4 regions of the Pseudoalteromonas sp. CO348 genome follow, and region 3 is predicted to be linked to each of the others. Evidence: predicted binding sites of a transcription regulator. Region 3 holds the regulator's gene; each other region holds the start of a gene.
What was found. The regulator MetJ, encoded in region 3, represses methionine synthesis genes. The targets are predictions, from matches to a motif close to TAGACGTCTAGACGTCTA.
Positions count from the first base shown of each region.

Region 1 (4,150 bases), on a different contig from region 3:
GATATTTTCTACCGTAAAGCCAAATAGCTTGAATAGCTCATCAGCAGGCGCTGACTCACCAAACGTTGTCATACCAACGATAGCACCATTTAGGCCTACATATTTGTACCAGAAGTCCTCAATACCCGCTTCGATAGCGACGCGACGCGTTACTGAGCTTGGTAGTACGCTTTCTTTGTATGCTGGAGATTGCGCATCAAAAATGTCCGTTGAAGGCATAGACACAACACGTACCTTTTTACCTTCTGCACGAAGCTTATCCGCAGACTCAACTGCAAGTTGCACTTCAGAGCCGGTTGCAATAAGGATGATTTCAGGCTCACCATCACAAGATAGAACATAACCACCTTGCTTAATCGCTGCAACCTGCTCAGCGGTACGAGGCTGCTGCGCAAGACCTTGACGGGTAAATACAAGTGCAGATGGACCATCAGCGCGTTCAACCGCTTGCTGCCAAGCAACTGCTGACTCAACTTGGTCACATGGACGCCAGCTCGCTAGGTTTGGCGTAGTGCGTAAGTTCGCCATTTGTTCTACAGGTTGGTGTGTTGGACCATCTTCACCAAGACCGATTGAATCATGAGTATACACAAAGATGCTTCTTTGCTTCATCAATGCAGCCATACGTACGGCATTACGCGCGTATTCCATAAACATTAGGAATGTCGCACCATAAGGGATAAAGCCTCTGTGCAGTGCAATACCATTCATGATGGCAGACATACCAAATTCACGCACACCGTAGAAAATGTAGTTACCCGTAGCATCTTCTGCCGTTAAGCCTTTAGATTGATCCCAAAGTGTTAAGTTAGAACCCGCAAGGTCAGCAGAGCCACCCATAAACTCAGGTAGAATTGGGCCATAGGCATTCAATGCATTTTGTGATGCTTTACGAGTTGCTGGGTTTGCAGGATTCGCTTGAAGCTCTGCGATATAGGTTTCTGTTTTCTCAGACCAGTCTGCTGGAAGCTCGCCTTTCATGCGACGCTCAAATTCAGCAGCAAGCTCAGGATAATGCATTTGGTATTCAGTGAACTTAATCAACCAGTCACTTTGTTGATTTTGACCACGTGCTGTTGCGTCCCATTTCGCGTACACATCTTCTGGTATTTCAAATGCACCGTGTTCCCAACCAAGGAATTCACGTGCTGCTTTGATTTCATCATCACCTAGCGGTGCACCGTGACAATCATGGCTACCAGATTTATTTGGTGAACCATAACCGATAACCGTTTTACAACAAATAAGGGTTGGCTTGTCAGACTCTGCTTGCGCCGCTTCGATTGCCGCTTTAATCGCATCGCTATCGTGACCATCAACACCGGCGATAACATGCCAGCCATAAGACTCAAAGCGTTTTGGTGTATCGTCGCTAAACCAACCTTCAACTTCACCGTCGATTGAAATACCGTTGTCATCCCAAAATGCAATCAGTTTGCCAAGACCAAGGGTACCCGCAAGTGAACAAGCTTCGTGTGAGATACCTTCCATCAAACAACCATCACCTAAAAATGCATAGGTATAGTGATTAACGATGTCGTAATCTTCACGGTTAAACTGTGCAGCCAATGCTTTTTCAGCAATCGCCATACCTACCGCATTAGTAATACCCTGACCTAATGGGCCAGTAGTAGTTTCAATACCTGGCGCATAACCATATTCTGGGTGGCCTGGTGTTTTTGAGTGTAGCTGACGGAAATTTTTGATGTCGTCAATTGATAAGTCATAACCCGACAAATGCAACAATGAATAAATTAACATCGAGCCGTGACCGTTTGATAATACGAAGCGATCTCTGTCGAACCACTCAGGATTACTTGGGTTGTGCTTTAAAAAATCGCGCCAAAGTACTTCTGCGATGTCCGCCATGCCCATAGGGGCTCCTGGGTGGCCAGACTTGGCCTTTTGTACAGCGTCCATGGAAAGAACGCGAATTGCATTAGCAAGTTCTTTGCGAGATGGCATGAATTCTCCTACCTTTAAATGTGTTTCGCGGGGGTTTGAGCCCATTCTTACTTATTTATATGGCTAACTGCAACGGCAAAGGCCATAAAAAAACGGGTACAGACGGACTTTTTCCGACCATTAAAAAAGTTTGCACAATTTTGGACGTCTAGGCGTAAAATAACTAGTCAATGCCTAGGTTTTTTGGTTAGAATACGCCCCTTAATTTTTCGCGCTGTCCCTGATGTTTGTGAAGCGCAATATTTGTGAGCATAAATACAATGGCTAAACATTTATTTACTTCTGAATCTGTTTCTGAGGGCCATCCAGATAAAATCGCCGATCAGATCTCTGATGCGGTTCTAGATGCCATCCTTGAGCAAGATCCAAAAGCACGTGTTGCGTGTGAAACTTACGTTAAAACCGGTATGGTTATGGTTGGTGGTGAAATCACAACTAGCGCTTGGGTTGATATCGAGGAATTAACTCGTAAGACCGTGCGTGAAATTGGTTACACACACTCTGACATGGGCTTTGACGCTGATTCATGTGCAATCCTTAACACCATTGGTAAGCAATCACCTGATATCAACCAAGGTGTTGACCGTTCTCGTCCAGAAGAACAAGGTGCTGGTGACCAAGGCCTAATGTTTGGTTACGCGTGTAACGAAACTGACGTACTTATGCCTGCGCCTATCACATACTCACACCGTTTAGTTCAGCGCCAAGCGCAAGTTCGTAAAGACGGCACGCTACCTTGGTTACGTCCAGACGCTAAGTCTCAGGTAACATTCGCGTACGAAAACGGTAAAGCAGTAGGTATCGACGCAGTCGTATTATCTACACAACACTGTGATTCTGTATCACAAGCTGACCTTGTAGAAGCTGTGATGGAAACGATCATCAAGCCTACATTACCTGCAGAGCTTATCACAGAAGCGACTAAGTTCTTCATCAACCCAACTGGCCGTTTCGTTATCGGTGGTCCTATGGGTGACTGTGGTCTAACTGGTCGTAAAATCATCGTAGATACATACGGCGGTATGGCTCGTCACGGTGGTGGTGCATTCTCTGGTAAAGATCCATCAAAAGTTGACCGTTCTGCAGCTTACGCAGCGCGCTACGTTGCGAAGAACATTGTTGCCGCTGGCCTTGCTGACAAGTGTGAGATCCAAGTGTCTTACGCAATCGGTGTTGCTGAACCTACTTCTATCAGTGTAGAAACTTTCGGTACAGCCAAGCTTGATGAGTCGCGTTTAATCGAACTTATCCGCGCGCACTTCGACTTACGTCCTTACGGTCTAATCACTATGCTAGACCTTGAGCGTCCAATTTATCAGCCTACTGCTGCTTACGGCCACTTTGGTCGTGAAGAGTTCCCTTGGGAAGCAACAGATAAAGCTGACGCACTACGTGCAGCTGCAGGCCTATAACCCCTGCTGAAAAAGTAAAAAAGGCGCCAAGTGCGCCTTTTTTAATGCCCATAGATAACCCCTACCCGATAAATACCTCGTCGACATCATCTTTTAAGTTTTGATACTCATCATCATGAAGATTAAGCTCAATCATCACCTTGTCTTTAAATAGATACCAATCCGCTGCGCTTCTAAAATGTTTTGCTTCGAAACAGAGGTTTTCAGCCAGTTTAAGTGCCGCAAAGGTTTGCACATGTTGTGCATTTTTTTGCTCTTCAAGATAGCTAACGTCATGGTGGCGCAAAATCATCTGGCATATTTCTTTGGGTAAGTGCCAAGACGTCGCAAGAAAGTAACCTATCACAGTGTGAGGCACTGGATACTTTTGCTGCTCGTAGTAAATCAATGTTTGCTCAGGCCGCTCTATAGACTGTTTTATTACTTCAGCGTAGTCTGGATATTTTACGGCCATTGCTGGGATCCCGGCATCGTGAAAGAGTCCGAGCAGCTGCAAATTCTCTAGGGGTAATGATGCTTTTAAATGATGTCCAACCACCATTGCTGCTTTTGAGATATCCGCAGCATTATCCCAAAACTGCTGCAGTGAAATACAGCACTTTGACTGCTCAAACGCATTTTTAAGCAAATACCCAGTCACTAGCTGTGTAATACAGGTAACGCCCAAAAACATCACAGCTTGTTTTATATCAGTGATTGTACGGGCAAGACCATAAGCCGGTGAATTAATTACCTTTAATACCGCTGCAGACGCACCAACATCTGCCGCAATA
Region 1 covers NZ_SGPI01000009.1:111,160-115,309, reverse strand. The annotation lists gene tkt (transketolase) at 1-1,965, opposite strand, end outside; gene metK (methionine adenosyltransferase) at 2,226-3,377, shown strand; gene EXT48_RS02495 (HDOD domain-containing protein) at 3,439-4,150, opposite strand, start outside.
Region 1: metK (methionine adenosyltransferase) is a predicted target of MetJ. The motif match lies at 2,107-2,124, and genes of this name have one in related genera.

Region 2 (4,150 bases), on a different contig from region 3:
CATGCGCAAGCGCCTAAAACAGCAAGCAGATATTGAAAATGATCTGCAACATGGCATAAAAAACAATGAATTTGCGCTGTATTATCAACCGATATTTTCTCTCACGACTGGCGCTATTGTGAGCTTTGAAGCCCTCGTCCGTTGGTTTCACCCCAAAAACGGGCTTGTTTCTCCAGATGCTTTTATTCCAATTGCAGAGCAAACCGGACAGATCATTGAGCTTGACTTACATTTGTTGGAATTGGCTGCCAAACAACTCAAACGTTGGAAAGCGCAAAAGCTGCCGAAGACTCGTGTTACCGTAAATGTGTCATCGCGACATTTCGCAAGCTTAGAGTTCGTTGATACAATTCAGCAACTTTATCATCATTATGAGCTTACACCTGGCTCTTTATGTTTGGAAATCACAGAATCTGGATTGATAGCAAACCTCGCCCTCGCAACCAAAATTATTCAAGGATTAGAATCCCTTGGAGTGAAGCTTTATCTTGACGACTTTGGCACTGGTTACTCTGCTTTAGGTTATTTGCACCAGCTCCCCATTCATGTGCTTAAAATTGATAAGAGCTTTATTGACCAACTAACTGAAAGAGAAAACCCGCTAGTTGATGCGATTTTGAAACTTGCACAATCACTTAACCTGACCGTTGTCGCTGAAGGTATCGAGCTCGAAACCCAGTGGCAGCTATTAAAGCAAAAAGGTTGTCAGTTTGGCCAAGGTTATATTGTTTCTAAACCACTCGCCGCAGATCAAGCGATGGCATTTTTACTGAGTAGAAACTAGATACACTCGCCACATATTTCATTTTATATAAACAATGAAATATGTGGGCTGGTTTAGATTAACTTTCCCCTAATTCGCTTCTAAGCTCCTTGGTTGCTGTCACCATATTCTCAAGTGCAGCTCGGGTTTCTGGCCATGCTCGGGTTTTTAGCCCACAATCTGGATTCACCCATAATCTTTCTACTGGGATTTTCTTCGCTGCTTTGTGAATTAAGTCTTTTATCCATGCCACCTCAGGGACGTTTGGCGTGTGAATATCATACACACCAGGCCCGATGTCATTGGGGTAGTCAAAGTCTTCAAAGGCGTCGAGTAAGGTCATATTTGAACGTGACGTTTCAATTGTGATCACGTCCGCATCCATATCCGCTATGGCGGCGATAATATCGTTAAAATCCGAATAACACATATGCGTATGGATCTGTGTTTCGTCATTCACACCACTTGCTGATACCCTAAACGCATACGCCGCCCACGCTAAGTAGGTTTGCCACTGACTGGCTTTGAGTGGCATCCCCTCTCTAAAAGCAGGTTCATCGATTTGGATCACCTTAATCCCTGCATTTTGCAAATCTACCACTTCATCTCTCAGTGCTAATGCAATTTGATTCGCGATGCTCGGCTTGTCTAAGTCATCTCTGACAAACGACCAAAATAAAATAGTCACAGGTCCTGTTAGCATGCCCTTCATCGGTTTTTTGGTTAAGCTCTGTGCATAACTCGTCCAATTAACTGTCATTGGTGCCGCACGCGAGACATCCCCCCAAACCACAGGGGGCTTAACACAGCGCGAACCATAACTTTGCACCCAACCAAACTGAGTAAAGGCAAAACCTTCGAGTAATTCACCAAAGTACTCAACCATATCATTGCGCTCTGCTTCGCCATGAACCAGCACATCTAAGTTAAGCGCTTCTTGTTCTTCAACGGCATAACGGATCTCCGCTTCCATCTGGCTTTGATAAGCATCAGCACTCAACGTACCCGCTTTATAATCACGTCGCGCCTTACGAATAGCCTGGGTTTGTGGGAAGGAGCCTATCGTTGTGGTTGGCAATAAGGGTAAATTTAGCGACTGTGCTTGTTTTTTAATTCTGGTTGCGAATTCACTATTGCGTTGGCCGTCTTTTGCTGTAAGCGCTGAAACACGCTGCTGCACCTCATTATTATTCACGCGAGTAGAAGTTAAACGCGCTTTTACAGGCTTAGAATATTCGACCAACTGGGTAATATCACGCTGCTCCAATGCATTTTTCAATAATGCCAGCTCTTGCCCTTTTTGTTTGGCAAATGCGAGCCAAGACTTTAACTCACCATCAAGCTTTTGCTCTTGATCTAAGTCGACTGGCGTATGTAATAATGAGCATGAAGGAGCGAGCCAGAGATTATCACCGCGACGTTCATGAACCAGAGCAAGTTGCTGATATACACCTTCAAGATCCGAGCGCCAAATGTTACGACCATTCACAACCCCAAGAGACAGTACGCTATCTTGCCCAACTACTGTTTCTAACGCAGCCAAGTCGTAGTTTGCCGTTACACAGTCAAAATGCACGCCTTCTACGGGGTAAGACTGGATATCTTCAACATGCGCTTGTATGGAGTCAAAATAACTGGCCAACAACACTTTTACTCCTTGGCCGCTCAACGCATCAAAACTCCGGCGCAGCGCGTTGCGATAAGCATCGTCGATTTCCAATGCTAAAATAGGTTCATCAATTTGTACCCACTCAACGCCTTGCTCTGCAAGCTTGCCGAGTACCTGCTGATATACAATCAATAACTTATCTAATAAAGCCAATTTATCAAACTCTTGACCAACGCATTTAGCTAAGTAGAGATAGGTTACCGGGCCGACCAATACGGGCTTTGCTTGGTAGCCAAGTAATTGTGCTTCTTCTACTTGAGTAAACAACTCCGTCCAAGTCAGGGAGAATTCTTGCGTTTGTGTTAACTCAGGGACGATGTAATGATAATTGGTGTTGAACCATTTCGTCATTTCACTTGCGGCACACGCACAGCCGCTAGGTGCTCGACCTCTGCCCATCCTAAACAAAGTATCAAGATTTACCGACTCATCATTTTTGTGACGACTGGGAATAGCGCCGACAAGTAATGAAGTATTCAACACGTGATCATACCAAGCAAAATCGCCTACAGGGAGAAGGTCAACACCAGCGTCAGCTTGCAATGCCCAGTTTTCTGCACGAATGCGCTTTCCTTCCGCGATTAAGTCGACTTGCGTTAAGTCGCCTGACCAATAGCGTTCTACTGCAAATTTAAGTTCACGCTTTTTGCCTACGCGTGGAAAACCCAAGTTATGTGTTAATGCCATGATTTCAATTCCATCTAGATGTTTAGATGTCTGAAATATAATTCTCATGCTCAAAAACAACAATTGATGCTTTCTCAGATTTCATATGAATAAAATTAAATTGTAATTTTTTGCAAAATTTTTACAGAAGTAGTGACAACGCTGTCATTTTTAGTGTTATAGTGGATTTGTGAATTTTTGAACAATTCACCGTAGGTATTTAGACGTCTAGACATTGATAATAACTAAATAGAATCGTAATATTGAGTAATGCTGAGATTTGCTCACTTCAAATATGAGAATTGTTGATAATGATTGATATAAAGCACCTAAAGACTATCTCCACCTTGAAAGAAACTGGTTCTCTTGTGAATACAGCACGAGAGCTATTCCTGACTCAATCTGCTTTATCACATCAGATCAAAGATCTTGAGAGCAAACTCGACTGCCAACTCTTTGAGCGCAAAACGCAGCCAGTACGTTTTACCCCTCAAGGGATGTTATTATTGGAACTTGCCAACGATGTTTTGCCTAAAGTTGAAGCAACAAAGTGCCGTTTGAAGGAAAGCCTTAATCAGCCTATCTCGCAACTCAGATTAAGCGTGGAATGTCATGCTTGTTTTCACTGGTTGCTTCCAACAATTAAAGAATTCAATACCTTTTGGCCTGACATTAAAGTCGATTACGAACGTGGCTTTAGCTACGACGCGATTCCTGACCTTATTGAAGATGAGCTGGACTTAGTGCTTACCTCAGACATTCGCGAACCAGAGCAACTGGAATACGCGCACCTATTTGACTTTAAGTTAAAGTTAATCGTTGCACCAGATCACGAATTGGCCAAGAAGGCCTATGTCACAGCACTCGACCTAAAAGATGAAACCATCATTTCTTACCCTATTCCTCGCGAGCGTCAGGACATATTTAAGCACTTTATTCAAAATGCACGCTTTGACGGCACGTTAAAAACCGTCGATCAAGGTTTATTAATCTTCCAACTGGTGAGCGCAGGTATGGGGGTTGCAGCATTACCGGACTGGTTAGTGACACCT
Region 2 covers NZ_SGPI01000011.1:176,116-180,265, reverse strand. The annotation lists gene EXT48_RS04420 (EAL domain-containing protein) at 1-784, shown strand, start outside; gene metE (5-methyltetrahydropteroyltriglutamate--homocysteine S-methyltransferase) at 843-3,119, opposite strand; gene EXT48_RS04410 (LysR substrate-binding domain-containing protein) at 3,410-4,150, shown strand, end outside.
Region 2: metE (5-methyltetrahydropteroyltriglutamate--homocysteine S-methyltransferase) is a predicted target of MetJ. The motif match lies at 3,320-3,337, and genes of this name have one in related genera.

Region 3 (4,150 bases):
GGTGCTAGCAAATAGTCGAATGTTCGGTGCAGTGGCAGCTTTAAAGCTACTTCAAGAATGAGCATGTATTACAATTCCATAAAGTGAGCGCAGTGACGAAGTATATACCTAAGGTGGTACGAATTGAAAACGTACTCAGAGGCGGTGATAAAAAACTCTGAAATATTGCTTGTAGATTGTTCAGTTAGGCACTAAAATACGCGTCCACATTTTTGTATAACTACGTATGGTGCCAGACTTCGGGTTTGGAGAGCGATACGGCCTTAACTAGAGGTTGCTATGAAAGAAGGTATTCACCCTAATTACGAGACGATCACTGCATCGTGCTCTTGCGGTAACAAGTTCGAAACTCGTTCAACGCTATGTAAAGATATTCACCTAGACGTATGTTCTGCATGTCACCCGTTCTACACTGGTAAGCAGAAGATCCTTGACACAGGTGGCCGTGTAGATCGCTTTAACAAGCGTTTCGGTGCACTTAGCAGCAAGAAGTAATCTTGTTGGTCTAGTCGAAAAAAGCACCCTATGGTGCTTTTTTTGTGCCTGTTTGAAAATACCTTCCTGATTTATACATCCTATTCTGCATCAACAGACAGACCGTCAGTCATCCCGTCTTATTGTGTCTTTTATTCTTCTAAAATAAAAAACTTGCCAGTTTGGCAGCAAAACTTTACTGATTTCTTGGGTAGAGTAAAAACTCTATTTAGCAGATAAATATTGAACATTTACGAGCTTAAGTTGTGAAAATAATCAAAGCTCATATAGTAATTAGTATCAGGTATGAGCACTTAATATAAACTAAAGTCAGTATATTGCGATTAAATGTCGGTATCTTGACGTTAAAATTAGTTAAGTTGCAATTTTCTTATTGTTTTTATAGTTGGTGTACATTTGTGCTAATTTTATACATTTTGTGCTGGTTTTAGCGTCTTGTTTTTTAAGTTTTAGTCATTTTATTTGTGAAATATTTCTTAAAATTGAGCTTATCTTCTCGGAAAAGTATAGAAAATGCCGTGCTAGTGGATAGACCTGATTTTACTTGAATAATGAGCAAAACTCGGTATTGTGTGAATACGGTCGATTAACTATATGTCCTATTGACATACCGCGACAGCAAAGCACATACGCTTGTTGAGTGGTTGAATGTCGTCGCTCATATAGTTAATCGCACTGTGTGTTGCTGTAACCAGCTAGCTAGGTTGCCAACATTCAGAATGCGAACGTTTACCACACTCTCACATTAACTTCGTAGGAAAATATCGCGCCATGACAGACTTTCGTCAACAAGCTCTAGATTATCACGAGAAGCCCGTTCCAGGTAAAATCAGTGTTGAACTCACTAAACCTGCCGAGACCGTAAAAGACTTAGCACTTGCATACAGCCCAGGTGTTGCAGAGCCAGTACGTGAAATCGCGGCTGATCCGGCGAATGCATACCGTTACACGGGTAAAGGAAATATGGTTGCGGTGATCAGTAATGGTACGGCAATTCTTGGCTTAGGTAACTTAGGTCCTTTGGCGTCAAAGCCTGTTATGGAAGGTAAGGCGCTATTATTTAAGCGTTTTGCGGGCCTTGATTCAATCGATATCGAAGTTAAGCACAACACCACCGAAGACTTCATTAATACTGTGGCAAATATCGCAGACACATTTGGTGGCATTAACCTTGAAGATATTAAAGCGCCAGAGTGTTTTGAAATTGAGCGCGCGCTAATTGAACGCTGTGACGTTCCTGTATTCCATGATGATCAGCACGGCACTGCAATTGTAACCGCTGCGGGTATGCTGAATGCGTTGGAAATCCAGGGTAAAGATATTCATGATGCGATTATTGTGTGTCTTGGCGCGGGTGCAGCCGCTATTGCTTGTATGGAATTACTGATCAAATGCGGTGCTCAACGTGAGCACATCTATATGCTGGACAGAAAAGGCGTGATCCATACTCGTCGTGATGACCTAAATGAATACAAAGAGCTGTTTGCAAACAACACGGATAAGCGTACGTTACAAGACGTGATTGCAGATGCGGACGTATTTGTTGGTGTTTCTGGCCCAGACTTACTTTCTGCTGAGGATCTAAAGCTAATGGCTGACAAGCCAGTGGTATTTGCTTGTTCTAACCCAGATCCAGAGATCAGCCCTGAGGTTGCACACGGTGCACGTAATGATTTGATCATGGCGACAGGTCGCTCAGATTATCCAAACCAAGTAAATAACGTGCTGTGTTTCCCGTTTATCTTCCGTGGTGCGCTTGATGTACGTGCAACCGCTATCAATGACGAGATGAAGATTGCAGCGGTTGAAGCAATTAGAACGATTGCGAAAGAGCCTGTGCCTGCTGAAGTGTTAAAAGCGGCTGATGTGGATAGTCTTGAGTTTGGTCCTGAGTACATTATTCCAAAACCAATGGATCCGCGTTTGTTACCTCGTATCGCAAAAGCGGTAGCGGTAGCTGCAATTGAATCAGGTGTGGCACAAATCGATATGCCAGCTGGATATATGGAATAGTACCATTGGTATTATCCAAATGAAAAAAGCCTCGATTGAGGCTTTTTTTGTGTCTGTATGTCCACAGAGAAAGAGTAGTTATCACTCTTCGTTTATTTCTGGGATCTCCAAACCGCGCTCTTCCATTATTTGTCTTACCTCTAACGGAATACGCTCTGGGTTATCTTTTCTCAAGTCTTCATCGCTCGGCAGTGGCTGACCTGTGAAGGCATGTAGAAACGCCTCACATAAAAGCTCACTGTTCGTGGCATGACGTAAGTTATTCACTTGGCGACGTGTACGCTCATCAGTTAGCACTTTGAGTACATTCAGAGGTATGCTCACCGTGATCTTTTTTACTTGCTCTGCTTTCTTACCGTGTTCTGCATATGGGTGAATATACTCACCGTTCCATTTTGCCATAATTGTGTACTTGCCTCAGTTACATCAATGCCAATATGACTGGGTTCTGGTCTACATTATTCACCAACCGCATGAATATAGGGATAACCTTACGAATTAAAGATAAATCCCAAACTCAAATAGATGAATAAACTAATCCGCCATAGCGAGATAGAAGAATCTCTGCCATAGTTTTCAATAACTCAGTCGTATTAGCAACGCCTAGAGTGGCGAAATTTTATCGGTTTAAAAAAGATAGTCAAATACTAGTTATTTAGCCATTTAGCAGTATAAATGTTTTGACTTCTAGTTTATGTTGCTCTAACCTTTTAGACGTCTAAACATCCAACTATCTAGGTGACCTTATGAGTCAAGTTAACAAATCGACGGTTGCAGTACGTCATGGTATAGAAGCTGATAAAGCACATGGGGCAGTAGTGCCACCGCTTTACCTTTCTACCACCTATTCTTTTGCCGATTTTGATACCAAACGCGACTACGATTATGGCCGCAGTGGTAACTTTAATCGTGATGTGCTTGCACAGGCACTTACCGAACTTGAAGGTGGTGCTCGTGGCATTATTACCGCGACTGGCATGGCTGCCGTTCACCTAGTAACTCAGCTACTTAACCATGACGATACGCTGGTTATTCCACATGACTGTTATGGTGGTAGCTATCGCTTGTTTACATCGCTTGCTAAGCGTGGATTGCTCAAATTAGCCGTCTTGGATCTCACACAATCAGAAAGTCTTGCACAGCTGCAGCAGATCAAACCTAAATTAGTTTGGATTGAAACACCAAGTAACCCAATATTAAGGCTAACGGATATAGAAGCTGTCGTAAATGCAGCACACGCTGTGGGGGCTTTGGTCGCCGCCGACAATACCTTCTTGTCTCCGGCACTACAAAATCCCATTGCTTTTGGCGTAGATGTAGTCGTGCATTCAACTACTAAATATATCAATGGTCATTCTGATGTCGTGGGGGGGGCGGTGATCGCGCGTACACAGGAGTTGGGTGATGAGTTAGCTTGGTGGGCGAATAATATCGGTATTACCGGTGCACCTTTTGATAGTTACCTTACTCTACGTGGACTGCGCACCTTAAACGTGCGTTTACGCCAACATCAAGAAAATGCTCAGCTTATTGCGGAGTATTTAGAAAAGTCGCCGTATGTTAGCCAAGTTTATTACCCTGGCCTTGAGTCGCATCCTCAACACGAACTTGCGAAAAAACAACAGCTCGGCTTTGGTGGCAT
Region 3 covers NZ_SGPI01000030.1:41,143-45,292, reverse strand. The annotation lists gene priA (primosomal protein N') at 1-65, opposite strand, end outside; gene rpmE (50S ribosomal protein L31) at 280-495, shown strand; gene EXT48_RS15200 (malic enzyme-like NAD(P)-binding protein) at 1,267-2,508, shown strand; gene metJ (met regulon transcriptional regulator MetJ) at 2,590-2,910, opposite strand; gene metB (cystathionine gamma-synthase) at 3,255-4,150, shown strand, end outside.

Region 4 (4,150 bases), on a different contig from region 3:
ATCTAGATCTCCGAGTGCCTGATAAGCATTAGCTAAATCGTTTGCCGATTTACCCAGGAGTTCGTTTTGTTGCAACTTAGCCGCAAGCGTTTGCGCTTCGTGGAAGCTCTCCAGCGCTTGAATATAATTGCGCTGGCGGTAACGATTAATACCACTTTGTCTTAACACCTGAAAGCGCTGAAGTGTGGTTAACTTCCATGCCATCAACTCATCCAGTATTTGATTGCTGAGCTTTATGTCACCCGCTCGACGATACAAGCTCACAAGCTCAAGATGTGCATCAAAAGCTTGAGCACCGTTGGGTTCAAGCGTTTCAAGATGTTGCTTACAAGACAAAATTTGGCTTGTGAGGTTAGCATTATTAGCACTTGGGCATTCTGAACCATGCGCCGGTAACACAACGAGCAGTAAAGCTAAAAGCAAAGGCATAAATATTAGTCTAGATACATTGTTTTTACATATTAATATAGTGGTAACAAAAAGTCGTGTCTGCCTTTAATAAATCTCAGGTGGACTATTTTTTGTATTTTGTTGCTGTCTAGCTGCTGTTGTTTAACTTTGCCAGTACGACCAAGTCTCGATTTGTTAATATTGTTAGTTTAATGTGTTTTTGGTATGGTCTTGTTGCTAATTAAGGCCCAGCTGAAGAAGCTGGAAATCAATCCATAAGGAAATAAAAATGAAGTTAAATACAATGTGGCTAAAGTCACTTAGCGTCGGTGTCGCGTTATTTGCACCATTAGTGAGTGCCGCTCCTCAGCTTGATAAAGCCATATTTGAGTACAATGCTGGATTAAACATCCAAGAGGAATTTAATATCTTTGCCGATGGTAACGTGACTGATCCAAATTATCCAAATAGTGAGCTACGTATTCAATTGGATAGTAGCAAAAGCTACGATCAAATTGGCTTTTATGACAAAGTTTACACTACATACGGTCAGGCGGTTGCATACAACACATTAGACAGACGTTGGGTTAAATTTAAGGGTAAGGTGCTTTATTTTTCAGGCGAAGACAACGGTAACCAAAAGATAGATACGATTGCTTTTCGCATTGTTAATCCCGCTGGAGAAACATCGGAGTGGGGAGAGATCAGAGTTAGCTTAGACCAAGCGTTTGGTGGTAATTACGATGTGTATCCGAGTGATGACTCGGCACAAACCTTTGCTGGTCAATCTGTTGATGTGTACGTTAAAGATAACGATAGTGGCGTACCATATTATTATGGTGTTGAGATTTTTAGCTCACCAGCTAACGGTACAGTATCTGTTAACAGTGACTATTCCATTACCTACACACCAAAAGCAGGGTTCATTGGCCAGGATTCGTTCCAATATCGCATTAAGGGTAACAACCTTTATGATATTACAAGCGCGCCAGCGACAGTTTCTATTTCGGTAGCAAATTAACCCCAAACTCAGGTCAATATGCACACATATTAAGTGTGTATATTGGCTATCCTTTTAGCAATAAAAATACTCCAGCCAAAGCAATTAGGCCTCCAAACATCATAGACTTAGTAATAGCTTCTCTGCGCAGTAGTCCAATCGTCATGACCATGAGCGGTGCCGTTGCAAAGATGGTTTGTGCGATAGCGGGATCAGTATGATTAACGGAAATCAACTGTAGCCAAAGGCCAATAAAGGTGCCAAAAAACACTGCAACGAATAACCAGTTTTTACCGTCGATTTTTTTAAGTGTGAGTGCTTTAAACAGGCTTTGTGATTTCAAGTAAGCAACAATAAAGGCCACAAATAGGGTGCCGGATCCCAAGCGGATAAGTGCCGCCCACAAACTACTAATGCTTTCGTTATTTAGCGCACCTTTGGACAGTACCATACCCGCAGCTTGGCAAATGGCAGCCGTGAGTGCAAAGCAGACTCCCAAGAGATAATGTTTTTTGTCTAGCACTGGCTGGCTTCTACTTGGCTTAATCGCCAGCATTACACCAACGGTTGTCACTGCAATGCCGAGCCAAGCGGATGCGCTGAGATAAACACCAAGAAGTACAATATTTAAGATCCCCGCGATGGCAGGTGCAAGACTTTCAATAACCAAAGTGCGAGCAGGACCTATATTTCTGAGTGCGGCAAAGTAAGCGCTGTCACCAATCGCTATGCCCAGTATCCCACTGGCTATCAGCCAGCCCCAGCTCGAGAGTAAGGTCGGATACATAGCATCACCTGCGATGAGCAAACACAAGATCATCAAAGCAGAAGCGATGACGCCTTTGCTGACGTTCAACTCAAATGGACTAAGGTGATGGCTAAATCGTTTATACAGTATAGTTGAGCCAGCCCATACCCCAGCCGCCGCAATCGCTGCCGCTTCGCCAATACCAATCATAAATATCAAGTTTCATGTGTTTATTAATATGGTGGCAAGTATACATAAATTGAAATAGTCAGTGAGAGGTGAGGCATTAAATTATTATTATAAATGTTTAGACGTCCATACATCTAGAGGTTGAATTTTTCCAGTTTTTGTCCATAATAATGCCATTCGATTAGTCTGGAGCAGCGCATGCCAATCACCGTCACCGACGAACTCCCAGCCATTGCCCAATTGCGTCATGAAAATGTGTTCGTGATGCCACAAAGTCGTGCATCAACGCAAGAGATCCGCCCAATGCGGCTCGCGATATTAAACTTGATGCCGAATAAGGTGGAGACTGAGGTGCAATTTATCCGATTACTGGCAAATACCCCTTTGCAGGTGAATGTTGATTTGTTGCGACTAGACACCCACCGCAGCTCTGAAAACTCAGAACAACATCTAGATATGTTTTATCGCTATTTTTCGGATGTAAAAGAGCAAAATTATGATGCTTTGATAGTCACCGGTGCGCCGCTGGCGCATCTTGAATATGACGATGTGGTGTATTGGCAGGAATTACAGGCGTTTTTTGATTGGGCTGAGCACCATGTTACTTCAACTCTGTTTTCTTGTTGGGCCGCACATGCCGGTTTGTATCACCATTATGGGTTAAAGCGAGCACTAAAAAATGACAAACTGTGTGGCGTATTTAAGCACCACTGTTATTTTGACCACGGGGCGCTCACTCGCGGCTTTGATGATGAGTTTTTGGTGCCACACTCACGTTATGGCCACATCGACATCGATAAAATTAATGCGTGTAAAGACCTAGTGGTGTTAGCAGGCTCTGAAAAAGTGGGCGCTTACTTAATTAAAAATCACTCAGGTAGCCAAGTATACATTACCGGTCATCCTGAATACGACGCCGATACGCTACAAAAAGAATATCTTCGCGATTGTGAAAAGATGGCCAACGCACCGCAGCCTGAGAACTATTTTCCTGAGAATGACACCAGCAAACGTCCATCTAAAACATGGCAAAGCCATGCATTCTTGTTATTCTCAAATTGGTTAAACTACTATGTTTACCAAACCACACCTTATGATATTAACTTAGTTAGCCAAGATGTAAGGACTAACAATTATGCCGAATAATGTAGCCGTAAACGGTGAGCAAATAGCAGAGCAGCTTAAGCAAGCAATGCAGCAACGTATTCTGATCTTAGATGGTGCAATGGGAACCATGATCCAAAAGCACAAATTAGAAGAAGAAGACTATCGCGGTGAGCGCTTTAAAGATTGGCATGTCCTTATTAAAGGCAACAACGATCTGCTAAGTTTGACGCAGCCTGAGATAATCAAACAGATCCATCGCGATTATCTAGCTGCTGGCGCGGATATCATTGAAACCAATACTTTTAATGCTACCACCATCTCGATGGAAGATTATGATATGGCAAGCCTAAGTCGTGAGATTAATCTTGAATCGGCGAAGCTTGCACGTGCGGTATGTGATGAATTTACCGCCAAAGATCCTAGCAAGCCTCGCTATGTGGCTGGTGTGCTTGGTCCAACGTCAAAAACTTGTTCGATTTCTCCAGATGTAAACGACCCTGGTTTTCGCAATATCACTTTTGACAAATTGGTTGCAGCCTATGTTGAATCAACGCTTGCTCTTATCGAGGGCGGTGCTCACCTTATTTTGATTGAAACTATTTTTGATACGCTCAATGCCAAAGCCGCGTCTTACGGTGTAGAAGAAGCGTTCGAGCAAGCGGGAGTCACTCTGCCTGTTATGATCTCGGGCACGATCACCGACGCTTCCGGTCGCA
Region 4 covers NZ_SGPI01000023.1:47,799-51,948, reverse strand. The annotation lists gene EXT48_RS11775 (tetratricopeptide repeat protein) at 1-429, opposite strand, end outside; gene EXT48_RS11770 (Ig-like domain-containing protein) at 680-1,411, shown strand; gene EXT48_RS11765 (DMT family transporter) at 1,458-2,348, opposite strand; gene metA (homoserine O-succinyltransferase) at 2,526-3,473, shown strand; gene EXT48_RS11755 (homocysteine S-methyltransferase family protein) at 3,463-4,150, shown strand, end outside.
Region 4: metA (homoserine O-succinyltransferase) is a predicted target of MetJ. The motif match lies at 2,439-2,456, and genes of this name have one in related genera.